Regions from separate parts of the Macrococcus equipercicus genome, predicted to be linked through region 3. Evidence: riboswitches for the same ligand, from Rfam matches in the RefSeq annotation. Region 3 holds a riboswitch; each other region holds the start of a gene.
The links. Region 3 has a riboswitch for S-adenosylmethionine ahead of metK (methionine adenosyltransferase). Riboswitches for the same ligand answer to the same signal wherever they lie in the genome.
Positions count from the first base shown of each region.

Region 1: another riboswitch for S-adenosylmethionine. It lies ahead of KFV11_RS02490 (methionine ABC transporter ATP-binding protein); the one in region 3 lies ahead of metK (methionine adenosyltransferase).
Region 2: another riboswitch for S-adenosylmethionine. It lies ahead of KFV11_RS00515 (PLP-dependent transferase); the one in region 3 lies ahead of metK (methionine adenosyltransferase).

Region 1 covers NZ_CP073809.1:466,496-469,779, forward strand. Annotated here, with positions in the region: gene KFV11_RS02485 (phospholipase D-like domain-containing protein) at 1-1,356, shown strand, start outside; SAM riboswitch class I at 1,413-1,517, shown strand; gene KFV11_RS02490 (methionine ABC transporter ATP-binding protein) at 1,586-2,602, shown strand; gene KFV11_RS02495 (methionine ABC transporter permease) at 2,592-3,257, shown strand; gene KFV11_RS02500 (MetQ/NlpA family ABC transporter substrate-binding protein) at 3,272-3,284, shown strand, end outside.
Region 2 covers NZ_CP073809.1:98,244-101,527, forward strand. Annotated here, with positions in the region: gene KFV11_RS00500 (GyrI-like domain-containing protein) at 1-270, shown strand, start outside; gene KFV11_RS00505 (hypothetical protein) at 326-832, opposite strand; gene KFV11_RS00510 (helix-turn-helix transcriptional regulator) at 825-1,037, opposite strand; SAM riboswitch class I at 1,200-1,298, shown strand; gene KFV11_RS00515 (PLP-dependent transferase) at 1,357-2,457, shown strand; gene metC (cystathionine beta-lyase MetC) at 2,457-3,284, shown strand, end outside.
Region 3 covers NZ_CP073809.1:1,601,159-1,604,442, forward strand. Annotated here, with positions in the region: gene KFV11_RS08290 (hypothetical protein) at 126-395, shown strand; gene metK (methionine adenosyltransferase) at 431-1,624, opposite strand; SAM riboswitch class I at 1,726-1,833, opposite strand; gene pckA (phosphoenolpyruvate carboxykinase (ATP)) at 2,018-3,284, shown strand, end outside.

The DNA.
Region 1 (3,284 bases), 1.0 Mb from region 3:
TTTAAGCCGCTGCCTGCCGGTATTTCGAAGCGCTACGAACCGAGCAGGACAAATGATGTCAAGCTGCTGCTCGACAACAGCTATGAGCAGGGCGGGATGCATTATGAGCAGACTATTTTTCCGGCAATATACCGGCTGATTGATGAGGCGGATGACTTTATCATCATGGATATGTTTTTGTTCAATGATGCTTATGATGGCAGCATCCAGTTTCCGAAGCTGTCAAGTGAGCTTACGAATCACCTGATCGCGAAGAAAAGGCAGCATCCGGACATGCCGATTTATGTGCTGACCGACCCGATCAATTCGTTTTACGGCAGCTATACGCCGGATAACTATAAAAGACTGCGTGACAACGGCATATTAGTCTACGAGACGGACTTGACGAAACTGCGCGATTCCAATCCGCTTTATTCCGGCTTATGGCGTTCGACTGTCCGCTGGCTGGGAAACAGTGAGAACGGTTCACTGCCTAACATCTTCTCAAAAAATGCCCTGGATGTTACTGTAAGGGGATACGCCCGTATGCTGAACTTCAAGGCGAATCACCGGAAGACGATTGTATCAGAAAAAGCAGCGATTATTGCCAGCAGTAATCCCCATGACCCGAGCGGCCACCATCAGAATATCGCCGTGAAAGTGAGCGGTCAGCTGCAGGAGGACGTAATTCGGAGTGAAGTGGCAGCGATCAACATGAGCGGTGGTAAACTCGACCATGAGGAATTTCCAATCAATCATCATGCTTATAACAACATGATGGACTACGGGACGACGCTTGTCACTGAAGGCAGGATTAAAGAGACGCTTCTTCAGGCGATCAATCGGACCAACGACAAAGATGAACTGAAGATGGGGATGTTCTATCTTGCAGACCGCGATATCATTCGTGCGCTGCTTGATGCGGCAGACCGGGGCGTTAAGATTAAACTGATTCTCGATGTGAACAAAGAAGCGTTCGGCAAAGAGAAGCCGGGTGTGCCGAATAAACCAGTGGCACACGAACTGGTCGCAAAAAGTGACGATAGGATTCAAATCAAATGGGCTGTTTCCCACGGCGAGCAGTTCCATGCGAAATATGTGCTGATCACTGATGACCGTAAGCAGCAGGCGACGCTCTTTGTCGGCAGTGCCAACTTGACGCGCCGCAATATCGGTGACTACAACATGGAGACCGATGCCATTATCACCGGGAAATCGACTCTTCCGGTCTTCCGGGAATTAGCGGCTGACTTCGATGCCAAATGGACGAATGAGTACAGTCATGTCACGGATCACTACGAAGTGAAAAAAGACGCATCATTCTTGAAAACACTGCTGTACCGCGTGCAGGAATTCACGGGATTATCAAGTTTTTAAAAAAATCGTTGACAGGTTGTATGGACGTCTGCAATAATTTAGTTAACTTAATAAAAAAATTATCAAGAGAGATTGAGGGATATGGCCCGATGACATCTCAGCAGCGGACTCATTTATGAGCACTGTGCTAATTCCATCAAGCTTAGCTTGGCAGATAAAGGGACGTAAAACGACTTTTTAGCGCTTGCTAAGAAGTCGTTTTTTTTATATTCGGGAGGGAATTATGGCAATTATTGAAATCGAGCACGTGACCAAGCAGTTCCAGACGAAAAAAGGTGTGGTCGAAGCATTGAGAGATGTTTCACTGACCATTGAGAAAGGGCAGATCTTCGGTATCGTCGGCTATTCCGGTGCGGGTAAGTCAACACTCGTCAGGCTGATCAACAAACTGGAAAAACCGACGTCCGGCCGAGTCGTTATTGAAGGTGAGGATATCACGCGCCTTAGTCAGAAGTTACTACGGAGACGTCGTCAGAACATCGGCATGATCTTCCAGCAGTTTAACTTGTTCCGTGCAAAGACGGTGGAAGACAACATCAAGTACCCGCTCAAGCTGACAAAGAAATATTCGAAAGCTGAGATTGATAAGCGGGTGGACGAGCTGCTGCAGTTCGTCGGACTGCAGGATAAGAAGCACGATTATCCAAGTCAGCTGTCCGGCGGCCAGAAGCAGCGTATCGGTATCGCAAGAGCACTGGCGACTAATCCTGATATACTGCTCTGTGACGAAGCCACTTCTGCACTGGACCCTGAGACAACCGATGAAATATTGAGACTGCTGAAACGCATCAACGATGAGCTGAACATTACGATTGTGATGATCACTCATGAAATGGAAGTCGTCAAAAGCATCTGTGACGAAGTAGCCGTCATGGAAAAGGGCAGAATCGTTGAGCAGAATCAAGTGTTCGAGTTGTTCACAAATCCTGTTCACCCGACGACAAAACGTTTTGTGCATTCAGTATTGAATGATGATATTCCGGGCGAAGTCGATGTCAGAGCCCGAAAAATTTACCGCTTCATCTTCAACCATCAGCAAATACTGCGCCCGGTGCTCAGTCAAGTCGGCAGACAGTTCAATGTCGATTTCAATATTTTGTACGGCGGAATAACTGAGTTAACCGATAAACTTTTCGGTAATTTACTGATTGAAGCAGTCGGCAATGACAGCAGCATCCATGCAGCACTTGATTCATTACTCAGTCACGGTATTCAAATTAAGGAGGTCAATGGCTTTGAAAACTGATTTAACGGAGTTTTATCCTGTGCTTATTCAGGAGACCATCAATACGCTCATTATGGTCAGCATTACATTGATGCTGGCAGTACTCATCGGACTGCCGCTCGGTATCATTCTCTACGCGACAGGCCGGGGTCATGTACTCGAAAATAAGGCGGTCAATGTCATTTTGAACTTCTTCATCAATACCATCCGGCCGATTCCGTTCATTATCTTTCTCGTAGCACTGATCCCTGTCACGAGATTTCTTGTCGGGACGACGATCGGGATATGGGCGGCCATTTTCCCGATGACGCTTGCAGCATCGTTATCAATTGCCCGTGTTGTTGAGAACAACATCATCTCGGTGGATAAAGGCGTCATCGAAGCGGCTGAAGCGATGGGATCATCCAAGTTTGACATTTTATTTAAAGTGCTTGTACCGGAAGCGGCCGGCTCATTGATTCTCGGCCTGACGTTTACAACGGTCTCACTGATAGAGTTTTCTGCAGTGGCAGGACTCGTCGGCGCAGGCGGTATCGGTTATCTGGCATTTACATACGGTTATCAGCGGTTTGACGTGGCTGTGATGTTTGTCACTGTACTCATACTCATCATCCTCGTGCAGATCACCCAGTTTATCGGCAATAAGATTGCAAATATATATACAGGCAGATTATAAGGAGAGAACAACTGATGAAAAGATTAT
Region 2 (3,284 bases), 640 kb from region 3:
GACAACGGTGTCGATTATATGATCGGAGTGAGTTCTGACCGGGAAACGTCAGAATGGGCTTCTCATAACATCCCGGCAGGTAAATATATAGTATTTGAGGCAGGACGCCCCGTTTCGCGTGAAATTCAGCGTGTCACTAATGAAGCTTATGAAGTCATTATACCTGCTTCCCAGCATGACTTAAGAAATGCTCCAGAATTTGAATACTATCCTTTCGGTAATGTCACAGCAGCTGACTATACAGCTGAAATGTGGATACCGGTTAAATAACATAAAAAAGATGAGATTTAATCTCATCTTTTTTATTTGCTGAATGATAATAAAATCATTTTAGCAGTTGCCTTGTTTTTAAAAAATAAATGAAGTAAGATGCCGCCGCAATAAACATCAGTAATGTAAGAAACAGTGACTTTGTTACAAAATTATCAGGTAGAAATAATATAATGCCGACCATAATAGGTAACGCTAAGCCGATAAAGCTATAGACAGCTTTCAGCGATTGGTACGTAACGAAAGATAATCCTTCATCATTGTCATTGATTTCTGGAAATATATTATTAAGTAGATTTAAATGTTTGTGCTGCTTCTTGATTTTAATGAAATAGTAAATCATCACTATGAGAAATATTAAATTTAACACAAGTGCAATAAGCATGATGACACTAAAATCAATGCCATACTTAAAGAAGTCAACATTGATTGAAAAAAGCGTTTCTTGATCATTGATATTAAACTCTGTTACTAAAGAAATAGGAATAATTAGTAGTGCGAGGAATAAAATACTTACAAATTGAACCAGCGGGTAATAAAATCGAATTTTATTTTCATTCATTTGACTCATCCTCCAATGTAAATAAATCTTCAACTCTGCAATCAAATTCGTGGCAAATTTTTAGTACTAATGTAATTGAGGGGGAAAATGTTCCTTTCTCAATAAAACCTATTGTCTGGCGTGTGACATTCACTCTATTAGCCAGTTCTGACTGACTAATTCTTTCTCTTGCCCTATATTCCTTTAAACGAGACGTTAACTTCAAATGATTCACTCCTTACAACTAATGTATAGTATTTCTAACATAATGTATAGTATTTTTAACATTTTAGTATGAAATGAATAATTGATAGAGTGTTAAAGATTAAATTAACCAGTACTATTGAATTACTATTCAAAATAATGATACACTTTCATAAAATTTAATAACTTATACAGAGAGATGGAGGGAATTGGCCCTTTGAAGTCTCAGCAACCGGCTGATGCACGGTGCTAAATCCAACAGGTGAATCCTGGAATATGAGTTGATACAATGTACTCCTCTTTTTCAGAGGGGTATTTTTTTATTTTAAGGAGGAGTTACTATGAAAACAGCGTTAGCACAAATTTCGCGAACAGATGATGTGACAGGGGCGACGTCTAATCCTATTTACTTGGCGACAGCTTATGCTCATGCCAAGCTGGGTGAGTCAACTGGATTTGATTACACACGGACGAAGAATCCGACGCGTTCTCATTTCGAAGAGGTGTTCGCTCGTCTTGAGGGCGGGAAATATTCATTTGCCACAGCAAGCGGTATGGCTGCCATCCAGCTTGTCTGTAATCTGTTCAAACCTGCTGATGAAATTCTTGTATCATTTGATTTATACGGTGGGACATTCAGATTGTTTGATTACTACGCAGAGCAGTACGGCGTCTGTTTTAAATATATCGATTTCAACAATATTGAAGAAGTGACGAACTCAATTACTGACAATACCCGCGCATTTTTCATCGAACCGATCTCCAACCCGCTGATGACTGCTGTCGATTTAACTCCTCTCTATGCCATAGCAAGTGAACGTCATCTACTGACGATTATTGATAACACATTTTTAACGCCTTACTTATCTACACCGCTGAAAGATGGCGCAGATATTGTCCTCCATTCAGCGACGAAATATATCAGCGGCCACAATGACGTGCTGGCAGGTGTCGTGACAGTCAATGATGAGACGTTAGGCGAACAGCTCGGTCAGTTCCATAATATGATCGGTGCCACACTATCACCGTTTGACAGCTATTTGCTGCTCCGCGGCTTAAAGACACTGCACTTGAGAATCGAACGTTCCAGCGATAATGCCCGGCGTCTGGCGCAAGCGTTCGAAAGTCACGAAGCTGTTCAGGAAGTATTGTACGCGGGCGAGAGTGGGATGCTGAGCTTAAGGCTGAACAACAATTATAAAGTCGGCCCGTTTCTTGAACAGTTGAAAGTCTGTATTTTCGCTGAGAGCCTCGGCGGTACTGAAACGTTCATTACGTTCCCTTATACACAGACGCATGTCGATATGCCCGAGGAAGAAAAGCAGAAGCGTGGGATTGATGAGCAGTTAATCAGAATCTCTGTAGGTATCGAAGATTACAATGATATTGAACAAGACATTATCCAGGCGCTAAAACATGCAGCAGTCAAGGAGGCGGTATGATGAGTTACTCACAGGAAACATCGTTGATACTCGATAGTCCGAGAGGCAAAGACTATACGTCAGCCAATCAGCCGCTCTATTACTCTTCGACTTATCACCAGGAAGTACTGGGTGGTGCTGCTGACTATGATTACGCACGAAGCGGTAATCCGAACCGCAGTCTGCTGGAAGAGAAACTTGCTAACTTAGAAGGCGGTAACCACGGTTTTGCCTTTAGTTCAGGGATTGCTGCCATTACTGCTGTCTTTATGACATTGAAGGCCGGCGACCATGTCATTCTGCCGGACGATGTATACGGCGGGACTTATCGATTGACGGAACGCATCTTCAGGCGTTTCGGCATTGACTTCACAACGGTAGATCAGACAGATTTAGGAGCAATTGCTCGGGCAGTGCAGCCTAATACACAGCTGATTTATGTGGAAACACCGTCTAATCCACTGTTCAAAGTCACTGATATTTCAGGAGTCAGCCAAATTGCCAAGGACAATGATGTGCTGCTGGCAGTCGATAATACGTTTATGACACCACTCGGGCAGTCGCCGTTTAAGCACGGGGCAGATATTGTCATTCATTCGGCGACCAAGTTTCTAAGCGGTCATAGCGACCTTATCGCAGGAGCAGTCATCGTCAACTGTCCGAAGCTTGCTGAGGACATTTATCTCATCCAGAACGGCACAGGCTCGGGACTCGGTGTCTATGATGCATGGACATTGACGAAAAATTTGAAGACATTGGCAGTACGATTTAATCAAAGCGTGACTAACGCTGAGAAAGTATGCCGTTTCCTGAAGCAGCATCCTGCTGTAGCGACTGTTTACTATCCA
Region 3 (3,284 bases):
ATTTTTTTAATGGAATATTTACACTTTTTATAATAATTTATCCTATATTTATAATCACTTCATATGTTTAAGAGATAATGACTTTAGCCCTGCACATAGGGACATCATCCTTAGGAGGTTTCAAATTGAAAAATTTAAAACAATTTTTACTAGTCGGTTCATTTGCTTCAGCTTTATTGTTAGGTGCCTGCAGTAACGACAGTTCTTCAGATAAATCTTCTGAAGATACTTCTACTGAAGAGACAACTGAAGACGCTACAACAGAAGAAGCAACTACCGAAGAAGAGACAACCGAGGACACTACAACTGAAGAGATGACAACTGAGGAAGAAACAACAGAGGATACAACTACTGAAGACATAACTACTGAAGACACAACTACTGAAGCGGCATAATAAGAGCCCCCATTATAAATGGGGGCTTCATGCTGTTATTTAGTAAGTGCCGCTTTCAAGCTGTCGACTTTGTCTGTTTTCTCCCAAGGAAGATCGATATCTGTACGGCCGAAGTGTCCGTATGCTGCTGTCTGTTTGTAGATTGGACGGCGCAGGTCAAGCATTTTGATGATGCCTGCCGGGCGTAAGTCGAATGTGCTGCGTACTGCTTCCACTAATTCCACTTCAGAGTAGTCACTTGTACCGAATGTATCGACAGCGATAGATACAGGATGTGCAACACCGATTGCATAAGCAAGCTGTACTTCTGCTTTATCAGCAAGTCCTGCTGCAACAATGTTCTTCGCAACGTAACGTGCAGCGTAAGCGCCTGAACGGTCTACTTTCGTTGCATCTTTACCAGAGAACGCACCGCCGCCGTGACGTGCATAACCGCCATAAGTATCTACGATGATTTTACGGCCGGTAAGACCTGCATCCCCTTGTGGTCCACCGATAACGAAGCGGCCTGTCGGGTTGATGAAGTATTTTGTCTCATCATCAATTAATTCAGCTGGTACGACTGGTTTGATGACATATTCTTTAATGTCTGCCTGGATCTGCTCCAGTTCGATTTTCTCGTGGTGCTGAGAAGAGATGACGATAGTGTCGATACGCTTTGGTTTGTTGTTTTCGTCGTATTCAACAGTGACTTGTGTTTTACCGTCAGGACGCAGGTAGTCTAAAGTGCCGTTTTTACGGACTTCTGTTAAACGGCGTGCCAGCTCATGTGATAATGAGATTGGTAATGGCATTAAGCTTGCTGTTTCATTACATGCATAACCGAACATCAAGCCCTGGTCTCCTGCACCGATTGATTCGATATCTGAATCAGAGAGTTCTTCTCTGTCTTCAAGCGCACGGTCAACCCCCTGCGCAATATCAGGTGACTGCTCATCGATTGCAGTTAGGACTGCCATCGTCTGGAAGTCATAACCGAATTTCGCACGTGTATAACCGATTTCCTTAACTGTTTCACGCACGACTTTAGGAATATCTACATAAGTAGAAGTAGTGATCTCTCCTGCGATCAATGCCATACCTGTTGTCACAGACGTTTCACAGGCAACACGTGCTTTAGGATCTCCTTTTAAGATTTCGTCAAGAATTGCATCAGAAATCTGGTCTGCAATTTTATCTGGATGTCCTTCTGTTACTGATTCAGAAGTAAATAACTTACGATCTGCCAATTTAATTTCTCCTTTTATATAAAGTGATTTACGGTTTATCCATAGAGAAAAGCCTTCTCCACAATTAAGAGAGAAGGCCCTGAATCATACAAGTCCATTCACTCTTATCGTTCAGAATTAATCTGCAGACGGTTTGGCACCTTGTTTCCCGAAAGAATAGGTTGCTGGGCTTCGTAGGGTCCATGTCCCTCCACCACTCTGGATAAGAGAATCCGCAAGTAAGATAATACTAAACTATTTGTTAAACGTCAATAAATTATTGTTATCCAAAATTTTCTGTCTTTAAATTCACTTGTAACTATCGTTTCAATAGTATAGACTATTAAGTCTCTTATGTTATACTATTTGATGAAACTGCTTACATTGCAGAAAATATTACTGGGGGATTATAACATGAACGATACGTCGACGTATAAAGAAAGTCTGGATCAATTACTTACAAAACCTTCTACTTTAAAGCAGCTGTCACGCACACAGCTCATTCAGGAAATACTGAACAATGGTGAAGGTGTTCTTACAGACTCAGGAGCCGTAAGAACAGAAACAGGGAAATATACGGGTCGTTCGCCTAAAGATAAATTTATCGTCAGAGAAGCAGAGACAGAAGACAAGATCGACTGGAATGCGATCAACCAGCCTATCGAAGAAGACGTCTTCTTAAAACTGCTTAATAAAGTGACTGACTACTTAAAATCAAAAGACAAAGTTTATGTCTTTAACGGTTATGCCGGCGCAGACGCTGCGACTCAGCTGAAACTTTCCGTCATCAACGAAATGGCATGGCATAACTTGTTCGCCCGCACGATGTTCATCCGTCCTGAAACGACAGAGGAAGGTCTGAATATCACACCGGACTTCACTATCGTCTCTGCCCCGCACTTCAAGGCAGACCCTGAAGTCGATGGTACAAAATCAGAGACATTCATCATGACAAGCTTCAAACATAAAATCATCTTAATCGGTGGTACGGAGTATGCCGGTGAAATGAAAAAAGGTATTTTCGGTGTCATGAACTACTACTTACCGGATAATGACGTCATGAGCATGCACTGTTCAGCGAACGTCGGTGAAAATAAGGACGTTGCTTTATTCTTCGGTCTGTCAGGCACAGGTAAGACGACTTTATCTGCTGACCCGCAGCGTAAACTGATCGGTGACGATGAGCACGGCTGGAATGACAACGGCGTCTTCAACATTGAAGGCGGCTGCTATGCGAAGACAATCGACCTGACACGCGAAAAAGAGCCGCAGATCTATGATGCCATCCGTTACGGTGCGATTCTGGAAAACGTCAAAGTCGATGAAGAAGGCTTCCCGAACTATGAAGATAAATCACTGACTGAAAATACACGTGCAGCATATCCGATTGACAATATTGATAACATCATACTGCCTTCTATTGCGGGTCATGCGAAAACAATCATCTTCCTGACAGCTGATGCATTCGGGGTGCTTCCTCCAATCGCTAAGCTGACGAAAGATCAGGCAATGTATCACTTCTTAAGCGGATTCACATCAAAGCTTGCTGGAACTGAACGCGGTGTCACAAGCCCGCAGCCGGTATTCTCGACATGCTTCGGTTCACCGTTCCTGCCGATGCACGCGACGGTTTATGCGAACAAGTTAGGCGAACTGATCGACAAACATAACGTCGATGTCT